DNA from 4 places in the Paraoerskovia marina genome. Region 3 is predicted to be linked to each of the others. Evidence: riboswitches for the same ligand, from Rfam matches in the RefSeq annotation. Region 3 holds a riboswitch; each other region holds the start of a gene.

Evidence for each region. A riboswitch is a leader RNA that binds a small molecule or an ion and turns the genes downstream of it on or off. The one in region 3 is predicted to bind S-adenosylmethionine.
Region 1: another riboswitch for S-adenosylmethionine. It lies ahead of BLU20_RS02295 (hypothetical protein); the one in region 3 lies ahead of BLU20_RS00030 (aminotransferase class V-fold PLP-dependent enzyme).
Region 2: another riboswitch for S-adenosylmethionine. It lies ahead of BLU20_RS02840 (hypothetical protein); the one in region 3 lies ahead of BLU20_RS00030 (aminotransferase class V-fold PLP-dependent enzyme).
Region 4: another riboswitch for S-adenosylmethionine. It lies ahead of BLU20_RS02555 (methylenetetrahydrofolate reductase); the one in region 3 lies ahead of BLU20_RS00030 (aminotransferase class V-fold PLP-dependent enzyme).

The regions. Positions count from the first base shown of each region.
Region 1 is NZ_LT629776.1:479,722-482,925, reverse strand. Features, by position in the region: gene BLU20_RS02300 (ATP-binding cassette domain-containing protein) at 1-1,341, shown strand, start outside; SAM riboswitch class IV at 1,637-1,753, shown strand; gene BLU20_RS02295 (hypothetical protein) at 1,764-2,468, shown strand; tRNA gene BLU20_RS02290 (tRNA-Leu) at 2,749-2,831, opposite strand; gene BLU20_RS02285 (FhaA domain-containing protein) at 3,077-3,204, shown strand, end outside.
Region 2 is NZ_LT629776.1:628,046-631,249, reverse strand. Features, by position in the region: gene BLU20_RS02850 (ABC transporter substrate-binding protein) at 1-1,053, opposite strand, end outside; gene BLU20_RS02845 (cold-shock protein) at 1,537-1,740, shown strand; SAM riboswitch class IV at 1,880-1,994, shown strand; gene BLU20_RS02840 (hypothetical protein) at 2,010-2,447, shown strand; gene BLU20_RS02835 (excalibur calcium-binding domain-containing protein) at 2,569-3,204, shown strand, end outside.
Region 3 is NZ_LT629776.1:3,882-7,085, forward strand. Features, by position in the region: gene BLU20_RS00020 (MaoC family dehydratase) at 1-171, shown strand, start outside; gene BLU20_RS00025 (CsbD family protein) at 238-411, shown strand; gene BLU20_RS00030 (aminotransferase class V-fold PLP-dependent enzyme) at 515-1,918, opposite strand; SAM riboswitch class IV at 1,950-2,065, opposite strand; SAM riboswitch class I at 2,178-2,273, shown strand; gene BLU20_RS00035 (rhodanese-like domain-containing protein) at 2,279-2,728, shown strand; gene BLU20_RS00040 (O-succinylhomoserine sulfhydrylase) at 2,725-3,204, shown strand, end outside.
Region 4 is NZ_LT629776.1:558,245-561,448, forward strand. Features, by position in the region: gene metE (5-methyltetrahydropteroyltriglutamate--homocysteine S-methyltransferase) at 1-530, opposite strand, end outside; gene BLU20_RS02555 (methylenetetrahydrofolate reductase) at 527-1,546, opposite strand; SAM riboswitch class I at 1,570-1,674, opposite strand; gene BLU20_RS02560 (LacI family DNA-binding transcriptional regulator) at 1,747-2,760, opposite strand; gene BLU20_RS02565 (beta-galactosidase) at 2,884-3,204, shown strand, end outside.

The DNA.
Region 1 (3,204 bases), 480 kb from region 3:
GCGTCGTTCGTGACCATCGGCCTCGGGTACCTGAGCCTGGACCGCCCGTCGGGGACGCTCTCGGGCGGCGAGGCGCAGCGCGTGAAGATGATCCGCCACCTCGAGTCGTCGCTCACCGACGTCACATACGTCTTCGACGAACCGTCGATCGGCCTGCACCCGCACGACATCGACCGGATGAACACCCTCCTGCTCCAGCTCCGCGACAAGGGAAATACCGTGCTCGTCGTCGAGCACAAGCCCGAGATGATCGCGATCGCGGACCACGTCGTCGACCTCGGCCCGCGCGCCGGGACCGCCGGCGGCGAGATCTGCTTCGAGGGCACCGTCGACGGGCTGCGCGGCTCCGACACCCTCACCGGCCACCACCTCGACGACCGGGCCTCGGTGAAGGACGCTGTCCGCACGCCGTCGGGCACCCTCGAGATCCGCGGCGCCTCGATGCACAACCTCCAGGACGTCGACGTCGACGTGCCGCTCGGCGTGCTCGTCGTCGTCACCGGCGTCTCCGGGTCCGGCAAGAGCTCGCTGATCCACGGGTCGATCCCGTCAGGCGCCGACGTCGTGTCGGTCGGCCAGGACCCCATCCGCGGGTCGCGGCGCTCCAACCCCGCGACGTACACCAACCTGCTCGACCCCATCCGCAAGGCCTTCGCCAAGGCCAACGGCGTGAAGCCCGGTCTCTTCAGCGCCAACTCCGACGGCGCCTGCCCCACCTGCAACGGCGCCGGCGTGATCTACACCGACCTCGGGGTGATGGCCAGCGTCGAGACCGTCTGCGAGGAGTGCGAGGGCCGACGCTTCCAGGCCTCCGTCCTCGAGTACACCCTCGGCGACGACGACTCCGCGGGCGGCGCCAAGAACATCAGCGAGGTCCTCGAGCTCTCCGTCGCCGAGGCCTCCGAGTTCTTCAGCACCGGGGCCTCGCGCGTCCCCGCCGCCGCGAAGATCCTCGGCCACCTCTCCGACGTCGGGCTCGGGTACGTCAAGCTCGGCCAGCCCCTGACCACCCTCTCCGGCGGCGAGCGCCAGCGGCTCAAGCTCGCCACCCACATGGGCGAGAAGGGCGGCACCTACATCCTCGACGAGCCGACGACGGGCCTGCACCTCGCCGACGTCGAGCACCTGCTCTGGCTGCTCGACCGGCTGGTCGACTCCGGCAAGTCCGTGATCGTGATCGAGCACCACCAGGCCGTCATGGCGCACGCCGACTGGATCATCGACCTCGGCCCCGGCGCCGGGCACGACGGCGGTCGCGTCGTCTTCGAGGGCACGCCGGCCGACCTCGTGGCCGCCCGGGCCGGGCTCACCGGGGAACACTTGGCGGACTACGTCGTCTGACGTTGGTCGAGCCTGTTGGTCGAGCCTGTTGGTCGAGCCTGTTGGTCGAGCCTGTCGAGACCCCTGCCGGTCGAGCCTGTCGAGACCCGTAGACCGAGACCCGGTTTCGACAAGCTCAACCTCCGTCGGTCGAGCCTGTCGGTCGAGCCTGTCGAGACCCCCCGCCGGTCGAGCCTGTCGAGACCCGTAGCCCGAGACCCGGTTTCGACAAGCTCAACCCCCGTCGGTCGAGCCTGTCGAGACCCGCTTGTCCCGGTTTGCACCACCCGCCATCCGCCGCTATCGTCCTGCCCCAGGTCAAGAGCGACCAGCGATACGCCCTCCGCGTGCTGGTCCGGCAACCGCGCCACCCCGCGCACGGTGCCCCAGGAGGAAGACCGGCCCGCCACGACCGTGGCGGGAAGGAGCGAAGGGAGCCACGGATGGTGGAGAAGTACTACCTGCGGATCGACGGAATCCTTGAACACGAGCCGGGTGCGCGTCGTCGCGAGAGGGCACGACGAACGGGCGTGACGCTCATCGAGCACGGCATGCTCTGCACGGCCTGCATGGTCGGCTCGTGGGGCCGGACCGAGCTCAGCCGGAACCGAACGCTATGCAACGTCTGCCACCACTTCGCGCACCATCTGGCCACCGCGGCCGCGACGTCCCCCGCGGACCGGCAGACCATCCTTCACCGGCTGATCGGCCCGTCCGTGAGAGACGATTCTGGCGTGGCTGCCGCGCGCGCCCACCTCAAGGCCCGGGTGCACGGCGTCTTCGACGAGGCGGTGCTGCAGGGCGTCCCGATCGTCGAGCGTCCGACCCGTAGCGGGCCGACGACGCCGGCGATCGGCGTCCGAGACCTACGCCGGAGCGGTCTCGTCTCGGACGCGATGGAGCAGCGAGTACAGCGCTACGCCGACTGGCTCGAGGCACTCGAGCCGACAGACCATGCCGTGCACGCCGAGGCGCTCTCCGCCGTCGCGGGTCTGGGCGCGATGCTGCGTCGTTGGGACAGTGACCAAGAGTTGAAGAACGCCCGACGCCGGTTCCGGGAGTCGCTGAAGCGGCTGTCCGCCGCCTCTCGGAGCGTCGGGGCCGATCTGATCGGCCTGGTCCAGGCGCACCGTCTGCGCTTCCGCTGACGGCAGGTCTCGACAGGCTCGACCGACGGCGGTTGAGCTCGACCGACGGCGGTTGAGCTTGTCGAAACCCGGTCTCGACAGGCTCGACCAACGGAGGTTGAGCTCGACCTGCGGAGGTTGAGCTTGTCGAAACCCGGTCTCGACAGGCTCGACCGACGGTGGTTGAGCTCGACCTGCGGCGCTGGTCCCAACCGGCCGCCCCAGAAACGACGAAAGTCCCGATCCGGTCGACCCGGTCGGGACTTTCATCGTTGCGATCTCCCGGAGGAGACCGACTCTGTGCGCGAGGGGGGACTTGAACCCCCACGCCCTTTCGGACACTAGCACCTGAAGCTAGCGCGTCTACCATTCCGCCACTCGCGCGCGCTGAAGGAGATTAGCACGCAGCGGGCCTGATCCTTGAATCGAGCCCGGCGGGGCGGCCGGTGCGTGCGACAAATAGGACAGCCCGGTGCGCGTGCGCAGAACCTTCACCACACCGTGTCTCGCTCGTGTCGCACCGAGAGGGCCAATGATCGCTCTCGTCGTTACGATCAGTGGGACCGCGCCCGCACCGGGTGGGCGCGGCTGTGGCGTCGTCGCCGTGTGCGTCGACGGGAGGAGGTGGCATGGGCGTCCTAGATCGTTTCGAGCGCGGCGTCGAACGCGCCGTCAACAGCGCTTTCTCGCGTGGGCGTACCGAGGTCAAGCCGGTCGAGCTGGCGAGCGCGCTGCGCCGCGAGGTCGACGATCGTGC
Region 2 (3,204 bases), 620 kb from region 3:
CTGGCCGTCGGCCGATCCACCACGCACGGCCGCGAGGGCCGCGAGGATCGTCGCGTCGTACGACTCGGGGCCGTAGGCGTACGAGGTGAGCTCGCCACCCTCGGAGTCGGCGTAGAACGCGTCGAGACGCTCCTTGAACTCACCCTTGGCCTCGGCACCGGGGATCGTCCCGATGACGCCCTCGAGGGTGCCCTCGTCGAAGTCACCCTCGTACGACGCCGTGTTCCCGTCGCAGAAGAACGTCTTGCCGCCGAGGTCCCAGCCCTGGGCCACGAGCTCGGTGACGATCGCCTTGGTCTCGTCGAACGCGATCACGGAGATGACGTCGGGGTCCTGCGCGAGCAGGTCGGTGACCTGTGCGGAGAAGTTCGACTCGCCGGGCTGGAACTCCTGCCCGGCCCCGGTGCCGCCGTAGACCGCCTCGGCCCCGCCTGCCTCGATCGTCTGCTGGACGTTGTCGCGCAGGCCCGTGCCGTAGTCCTCGTTCTGGACGAGGAAGCCGACCTTGGTGGCCCCCGAGTCGAGGATGAGCGAGCCGAGGGCGGAGCCCTGGACGGAGTCCGGCGGGGCGGTGCGCGCGAAGAGGTCGCTGTAGCCCGAGAGCGTGGTCGACGTGTTGGCGGGCGAGATCTGCATGACGCCGGCCTCGGTGACCATGTCGACGACGTTCAGCGAGACGCTCGACGACGCGGCGCCGATCATCACGTCAGCGTCCTTGCCGATGAGGTCGGTCGCCGACTGGGTCGAGACGTTGAAGTCCGTCGAGTCGCCGGAGTCTGCGCCCTCGATGGTCACGTCGTTGCCGAGCACGCCGCCGGCCTCGTTGATCTCGTCGACCGCGAGGCCGACACCTGCGACCTCGGGCGGGCCGAGGAACGCGAGGGTTCCGGTCAGGGGCAGGAGCGTCCCGACGACGAGCTGGTCGTCGCCGCCGCCGCCGTCGCCGCCACCGTCGGCACTGTCGCCGCCGTCGTCGGTCGAGCAGGCCGCCAGGCCCAGGCTGAGGGCTGCAGCGAGCGCGAGGCTTCGCGTCGCAAGGGTCCGTCGCTTCATAAGTCTTTTCCCTCCGAGGTGGACCTGTGATCCACGACACCATTCGTGCCGTGCGGTCACAGTAGGCAGCGAATGTGTCGGCGATGTGTCCTGGGGCACAGTTCCGCCCGATCGTTACCGTGATGTGACTCATGACACGTTTCGTCTCACCTGGCGGGCAATACCGGCACGATCGTGCCGTTTCGGCGGCGACGACGTCGCACAGCCCCGCCTCGACCCGCGACCGCACCGCCTGGCCGCGCGTGCAGCACCGGCGGCAGCGGCGGCACCGGCGGCGCGGAAATCTCCACATGATTCTGCCGTCAGGCCATGGTGTCCCTGGCTCAAACCCGGTACGCTCGTACTCGCAGAATGCAGTTCGCTTGTCCTTGCGCTTCGGTCTCCGGACCGGGCGGACCTTGTTTACCCAAGAGTTGACGACGAATCACCGTGATGCCGGCCTCGGAAGTCGGGGCCGTTGACACCTCTTGAAGGAGAAACAAGATGACGCTCGGTACCGTGAAGTGGTTCAACTCGGAGAAGGGCTATGGCTTCATCGCCCCCGAGGACGGCTCCGCCGACGTGTTCGCCCACTACTCGGCGATCCAGACGCAGGGCTACCGCACGCTCGAAGAGGCGCAGCGCGTCGAGTTCGACGTGACGCAGGGCCCCAAGGGCCCGCAGGCGGAGAACATCCGCCCCGCGTGATTTTTTCTCAGCCCGCCGCCTGACGCGGCAGCTGAACCGACGACCCCTCGCCACTCGTGGCGGGGGGTCGTTCTGCGTGCGGACGCGGTGCCCGACGACGGGCTCGCCATCCGCGGGCGGATCGGCCTACGATGGTCGCGGTCATGAGGCCCCGTGGTATCGCCCTCCGGCGTGCGGGACCGGCAACCGCGCCAGTGCGCACGGTGCTCCCGGAGGAAGACCCGCCCCCGCCGCCGGTGGGGGAAGCGCACCACGTCAGGAGTACGCAGATGGCCTCCGCCACCACCCTTCCCCTCGCCGGCACGCGCACGCCCGAGGCCACCGCGGCTGTGTTTCCGGTCACACCGGGGTACGGGTTCACACCGACGCAGCGCGCCGCCCTCGACGCCACGCCGTGGGGATGGCGCACCGGGGTGGTGCGGTCCGTGTCGGAACGACTCACGTGTGTCGGCTACGACGCCGACGTCCTCCCTGCCGCGCCGTCCGGACCGACGGGTCTCGGAGAGCCCGCACCGGTGCCGAACCGCGCCATCCTCTGGCACGCCGCTGATCTGCGGGCCGCGCTCCACGTCGGGGACCTCGTCGCCGTCCACGAGGAGCACCACGCCCTGCGGTACGTCGTCGACGACGCGCACGACGCGATCCGGACCGTCTCCGCGTTCGTCGAGTGCGGCGTCGGCCCCGCTCCCCGCCCCGCGACCACCTGACCGGAGGCCGCTCCCGACACGGGAGGCCGGCGTCGTCCGCCTGCCCAAAAATGCACACGGTCTGGCGCAAACCACCTCGCTTGCCGCATAGTGTTCCGCGCAACCGATCGAGGAGCCTGACATGCGTTTCAACCCGCCCCCGGGGTGGAGCACCCCGCCCGGGTTCGAGCCCGATGCGACCTGGTCGCCCGACCCGTCGTGGCCCCCGGCCCCTCCCGGCTGGGAGTACTGGGTCGACGACGACGACGCCACGACCGTGGTCCCCGCCGCGACCGATCCGGGTGCCACCGCCGTCATGCAGGCGGTCCGCACTCCGGCGGCCACGAGCACGAGGACGACCACCGTCCGGAGCTCGGGCGACAGGACGGCCACCAGCGGGTCGACCACCCGCAGCCCGTCGGGGTCGACACCGACCGCGTCCGCCAGCGGCGTCGTCGCCCTGGGCGCGACCCCCGACGACTCCCCGGCCGCCGGGGCGCCGTCACGCGGCAGCCGATCCGGCGCGGGCAACCCGAGCAAGGACGGGTCCTCCGGACGGCGCACCGCGACGGGCCCGATGGTCGCCGCCGCGATCGGCGGGCTCTGCGCAGGGCTCGTCATCGGGCTGGTCCTCGCGTTCGCCGCACGGGGCGACGCGAGCGAGGCGATCGCCGAGGCGAACGCCTCGCAGGCCAAGGCCGAGGCGGAGCGCGACTCCCTCGCGGACGACCGCGCCGAGTTCGAGACGCACATGGAGGACCTGACCGCCCAGCAGGAG
Region 3 (3,204 bases):
CCGGCGCGGGGCGACGCCTACGACTGGGACGTGCAGTTCGCCCGTCCGGTCGTGCTGCCCGGCGTCGTGGACGTCTCCGTCCGGCCGGGCACCGAGGGCGTGTGGTCCATCACCGGATGGAATGCGCGCAAGCGTCTGCTGCACCTCAACGGGTCGGTGACACCACGCTGACGGTCTCGGCGTGCGAGTTCCGTACGACCTCCTTACGGTCGGTCTCACCGACGAAAGGAGCAGCACATGGGTATCGGCGACAAGATCTCGAACGCAGCAGAAGACGCTCAGGGCAAGATCAAGGAGGGCGCCGGCAAGGCGTCCGACAACGAGCGTCTTGAGGCCGAGGGCAAGGCCGACCAGGCCTCCTCCGACGTCAAGCAGGCAGGCGAGAAGGCCAAGGACGCCTTCAAGCACTGACGCTGACCACGACGGCCCCCACCCGCTGCGGGTGGGGGCCGTCGTGCTGCCAGGTGAGGGTGCGAGGCCGGGCGGCGCCGGACCGTCGTCTCGCCGCTCGCGGCTACTCCGGCAGCGGGCCGCATCCGGCGGACTCGGCGACGAAGCCGGCCGCTGCCGTGGCGAAGAGACCGGAGAGCCCGGAGCCGGCGGGCACGGGACGAGGGTCGTCGACGACGGTCCAGCAGCCGTCCACGACGGTGTACTCCACCTGCGTGCCCTGGGCGACGAACGTCTCGAGGGCACGGATCAGGCGCTCGACCTCCTCACCCGCGGTACCGACACCGACCGAGGCGCGAATGGCCCCGCCGGTCAGCCCGAGCCGTGAGAGCAGCGGGTGGGCGCAGAACCGTCCGTCACGCACACCGATGCCGTGCTCGGCCGAGAGGTAGGCGGCCACGAAGCCTGGGTCGTGCCCCTCGACGGCGAACGTCACGACACCGACCGGGTCCTCGGCGTCGGGCCAGAGGCTGACGACCTCGACCCCCTCGATCGCCGACAGGCCGTCGACGAGGCGCCGTCGCAGCACGGCCTCGTGCTCGGCGAGCTCGGCCGGGTCGACCGCCGCGAGCGCGTCGCAGGCCGCCGCGAGCGCCACGGCGCCGATGACGTTGGGCGACCCTGCCTCGTGGCGGGCCGGTGCGGACTGCCACCGGGTCTCGTCGAGCCCGACCTGACGCACGGCCCCGCCACCGGCCAGGTAGGGCGTGCCCGAGTCGAGCCAGTCGCGGCGGCCGACGAGCGCGCCCGCGCCGAACGGCGCATAGGTCTTGTGGCCGGAGAACGCGATCCAGTCGGCGCCGCTCCGGGCGAGCGAGACCCTGCGGTGCGGGACCAGCTGGGCGCCGTCGAGGACGACCCGGGCTCCGGCGTCGTGCGCGATCTTGACGACGTCCGCGAGGGGCAGAGACTCCCCCGTGACGTTCGACGCCGCGGTGACGGCGAGCAGGACGTAGGGGGTCCGCGCGAGCTCGGCGCGCAGGGCCGCGAGCGTGCCGGAGACCGTCGGTGCGGCGGTCAGCACCGTCGCGCTCCCGCGCTGCCAGGGCAGCAGGTTGGCGTGGTGCTCGAGGTCGAGCACCAGGACCCGACCCGGCAGGCCGTCGGGCCCCGCGGGGACGCAGCCGGCGAGCAGGTTCAACGAGTCGGTGGTGTTGCGCGTGACGACCGTGACGTCGTCCGGCCGTGCGCCGACGAAGTCGCCGATGGTGCGCCGGGAGGCCTCGTACAGGGCGGTCGAGACCTGCGAGAGGTACCCCGCACCGCGGTGCACGCTCGCGTACAGCGGCAGCACCTCGGCGACGCGCTCGGCGACGCTCGCCAGGGCGGGGGCCGAGGCGGCGACGTCGAGGTTGGCGTACCGGATCGGGGCGGCACCGACCCGCGGGACGAGGGTCTCGGCGCCGGTGACGGGGAGCACGGGGTCCAGGTGGTCACAGACCGTGGTCCCGAGAGTTGGTGCGCTCACTGCAGTCCTCCAAGATCCGGGACGCCGCGGCGTCCCACGCTTGCCGCGCACCACCTGGTGAACGGCCGGGTCGTCACCCGGGGCACCCCACCGTGGGAGGAGGGTTGCCGGCCAGCAAACCGGGGTTTCGCGCTGGCACTCATGACCTGCCTCCAAGAATGGCGAGCCGGTCCGGGCCTGTCAAAAGCCGATCTCGCATCGTGGGCATCAATTCTGAGACGGCGTGTTGACGCCCGTCCGCCGTGACGTACGATCCCTCCAACCATCCAGAGCGGCTGAGTGACTTGGCACGATGACGCCGCAGCAACCCCCCTGGCCCTCAGGGCGCGGGTGCTACCGCCACGACCGATGGAGGAGCTCATGAGCACCCCGGACATCCGACCCGCCGACGGCTTTGCCGGTCACATCACCCCCCAGGACGCGTGGGAGATCCTCGCCACCGACGAGCGTGCGGTGCTCGTCGACGTCCGCACCGAGGGCGAGTGGCGCACGATCGGCGTCGCCGACGTCTCCTCGCTCGACAAGGAGACCGTGTACACCCCCTGGGTCACCCAGCTCGGCCCGAACCCGCACTTCCTCGACCCCATCCTCGAGGCCGGCGTGACGCCGGGCGACGGGCGCACCCTCGTGTTCCTCTGCCGGTCGGGCAACCGCTCGATCGGTGCCGCCGCCGCCGCGACCGCGGCCGGTCTCGGCCCCGCGTACAACGTGCTCGAGGGCTTCGAGGGCGACGCCGACGCGCTCGGCGTCCGCAACCAGAACGGGTGGCGCGTCGCCGGCCTGCCGAGCACCACGTGGACCTCCGCATGAGCGCGCCCTACGGGTCCGTCGCGGGCCCCTCGGGCCCCGGCGAGGTGCCCGGAGGCCGTGCGCGCGGGCCTCTGCCCGCGAGCGCCCGTCCGGCGACGCTCGCCGTGCGCGGCGGGCACCGCCGCTCCGAGTTCGGCGAGACCAGCGAGGCGCTGTTCCTCACCCAGGGCTACGCCTACGAGTCAGCCGCCGAGGCCGAGGCCGCGTTCACCGGCGACGCCGACCGCTTCATCTACTCCCGGTACGGCAACCCGACGGTGCACACGTTCGAGGAGCGGATGCGCCTGATGGAGGGGGCCGAGGCCTGCTTCGCCACGGCGACGGGGATGTCGGCCGTCTTCACGTCGCTCGCGGCGATCGTCGGCCAGGGATCGCGCATCGTCGCGGCCCGCGCCCTCTTCGGCTCGACCCTCGTCATCTTCGACGAGATCTTCGCGCGCTGGGGTGTGCAGACCGACTACGTCGACGGTCACGTC
Region 4 (3,204 bases), 550 kb from region 3:
AGGGCGAGGAACGTGACGGGGCCGACCAGGACCGGGCGGGTCGTGACCCCGGCCTCCTTCGCCTCGGCGTACTCGCGGACGATCCGGTGGTCGGCGAACGAGATCGACGTGGTCTCGCTGATCTCGGGCACGAGGTAGTGGTAGTTGGTGTCGAACCACTTGGTCATCTCGAGCGGGGCGTCCTCGCCGCGACCGCGGGCCACGGTGAAGTAGCCGGCGAGGTCGAGGGAGCCGTCGTCGGGGTCGATGAGGTCGCGGAACCGCTCGGGGACCGCACCCAGCAGCGCGACGACGTCGAGCACCTGGTCGTAGTAGGAGAACGACCCGGGGACCGACCCGTCGTCCGGGTTCAGTCCGAGGGAGACGAGGCGGCGCACGGTGTCGCGGCGGAGCGTGCCCGCGGCGACCTCGAGGTCGAGCGTGTCGGCGTCGCCCGCCCAGAAGGCCTCCACGGCCTTCTTGAGCTCGCGACGTCGTCCGATGCGGGGGTAACCGAGGACGGTCCCTCCGGGAAATGCTGTGCTGGTCATGGTGCGAGTCCTTCCGTGAGGGTGGTGGATTCGCCGGAGACCCACGGCCCGCTGGCCAGGTCCGCGGGTGCGGGGCTGGTCGCCCGCGCACCCCCGCCGTCGAGGTGGACACCCTCGAGCAGGTCGAGTGCGGCTTCGTGCTTGTTGAAGGTGTAGACGTGGATGCCGGGCGCGCCCGCGGCGAGGACCGCGCGGGCGAGCTCGACGGAGCGTCGGACGCCGAGGGCGTGGCGCGCGGCGTCGTCGTCCGCCGCGGCCTCGAGCTCGGCGACGATCGAGGTGGGCGCCGGGACGCCGGTGAGCTCCTCGACACGACGCAGGCGGCGCGGCTCGGTCATCGGCAGGATCCCCGCGAGGATCGGGATGGTGACGCCCGCTGCCCGGGCCTCCTCGACGAACTCGATGTACGACGAGGCCTCGTAGAACAGCTGGGTGATGGCGAAGTCCGCGCCGGCCTGCTGCTTCTCCAGCAGGCGGGCGACCTCCTGGGTGCGGGTGGTGCCCGCGTCCCGGTTGCCGTCGGGGAACGTGGCGACGCAGATCGTCAGCGGCCGGGCTGCCCCGCGCAGCGCGGTCGAGACGTCCGCCGCGCACCGCCGTGCCTCGACGCGGCGCAGGAGCGCCACCAGCTCGACGGCCGACGACGGCCCACCCTCCGCCGGAACCCAGTCCGGGTTGTTGACGGGCGGGTCGCCCCGCAGGGCGAGGAAGCTGCGGACGCCCTCGTCGAGGAAGTCCTCGATGACGGACTCCGTGTCCTCGAGCGACGCGCCGACGCAGGTCAGGTGCGCGATCGGGAGGACGGGGGTGCCCGCCAGGAGCTTCCCGACGACGTTCCGTGCGGTCGAGCGGTCGTTGCCCGCCGCGCCGTAGGTCACCGAGACGAAGTCGGGGCGGGCCGCGACGAGGCGGCGCGCCGTCTCCCAGAACTTGGGGGCGGCGTCGGGGTTGCGCGGGGGCATCAGCTCGAACGAGATCGTCGGGCGGGCCGGGGCTGCGCCGATCGTCACGGTCATACGAGTGCCTCAGACATGCGTGGTCTCCATCGGACCTGGCGTTAGCACCTGTACCCCTCGGGAGGCTTCCGTCGGGCAGGTTGCTGCGGTGTCGACGAGCCAGGACTCTCGACCGCTCTGGATGGGTTGCTGGGACGAGCCTACGAGCCGCCCGCATGGTGGGCCAAGCGCTGTCCGTTGGGCGAGACGACGTGACGTGCTCAGGCGGAGGCGCGCCAGACCACGGTCGTCGGGAGCGTCACGTTCGCAGCGGCCTCGGGGCTGCGCAGCTGGTCCAGGACGAGTCGCGCGGCCGCGTGTCCGATGTCGTGGGCAGGTTGCGCCACCGTGGAGAGCTTCGGGGTGCAGCGCTGGGCCCAGTCGCTGTCGTCGAACCCGACGATCCCGACGTCCTCGGGGATGCGGCGCCCGTGCGCGCGCAGCGTCTCGATCGCGCCCGCGGCCACGGCGTCGGACGCCGCGAACACCCCGTCGACCGACGGGTCGCGCCGCAGCAGCTCAGCCATGCCGCGGACGCCCGACGTGTACGAGTACAGGGGGTCCGTCACGACGAGGGACTCGTCGAACCGCTCGCCGAGCGCCTCGGTGAACCCGGCGAGCCGGTCGGCGCCCGAGTCCCGGTCGAGCGCGCTCGCGAGCATTCCCACGCGCCTGCGCCCGGTCGCGACGAGCCGTTCGGTGATCTCGCGTGCGGCGGCGTGGTTGTCGATCGCGACGTGGGGGAGGGAGCCGCCGCCCTCCGGCTGGCCGATGACGGCGGCGGGCAGGGCGATCTTCTCCACGGCCTCCGCGACGGCGTCGTGCGTCCGGGCGGAGACGAGGACCACGCCGTCCACGAACCCGCCGCGGAGGTAGGTCGAGACACGCTCGGCGTCGCTGTCCGACGCGACGACGAGGACGACGAGCTGGTAGCCGGCGTCGGCGAGGGCGTCGTTGGTGCCGAGCATGATCGACCCGATGTTCGGGTCGCCGAGGAACAGCTGGTGGGGCTCGTGGACGACGAACCCGACCGCCATCGAGCGCTGGGTCACGAGGTTGCGTGCCGCATTGTTGCGGACGTACCCGACCGCCTCGATCGCCGCCTCGATCCGCGCCGCCGCGTCCGCGGAGACGTACCCCGTCCCGTTCAGGAACCGGGAGACGGTTCCGCGTGAGACTCCTGCTCGGGCGACGACGTCGTGGACCGTCGCACGTTGCCGCGGGGGAGGGGTCATGAGCGCAGGCTATCTCCGAACTGGTCGTGTGTGCACGTGTACACATCGCCGGAAGTCGTGTAGCGTGCTCGATTGTGTGCACGTGCACACACTGATTTTCGACGACGAGAACCAGGAGTCAACGTGGACGACCCCGCAGCACAGGGCCGCGGTCTGCCGCTGCCGCACCGCGGCATCGCCTTTGGCGGGGACTACAACCCCGAGCAGTGGACGCGCGAGACGTGGGCCGAGGACGTGCGCCTCATGAACGAGGCCGGTGTCGACCTCGTCGCCATCAACATCTTCGGCTGGGCGGAGATCGAGCGCACCCCCGGGAACTACGACTTCGGTCGCCTCGACGAGGTCATGGACCTCCTGGCCGCCCACGACATCTCCGTGAACCTCGGCACGGGAACGTCCTCGCCGCCGCCGTGGCTCACCACCGCGCACCCGGAGGTTCTTCCC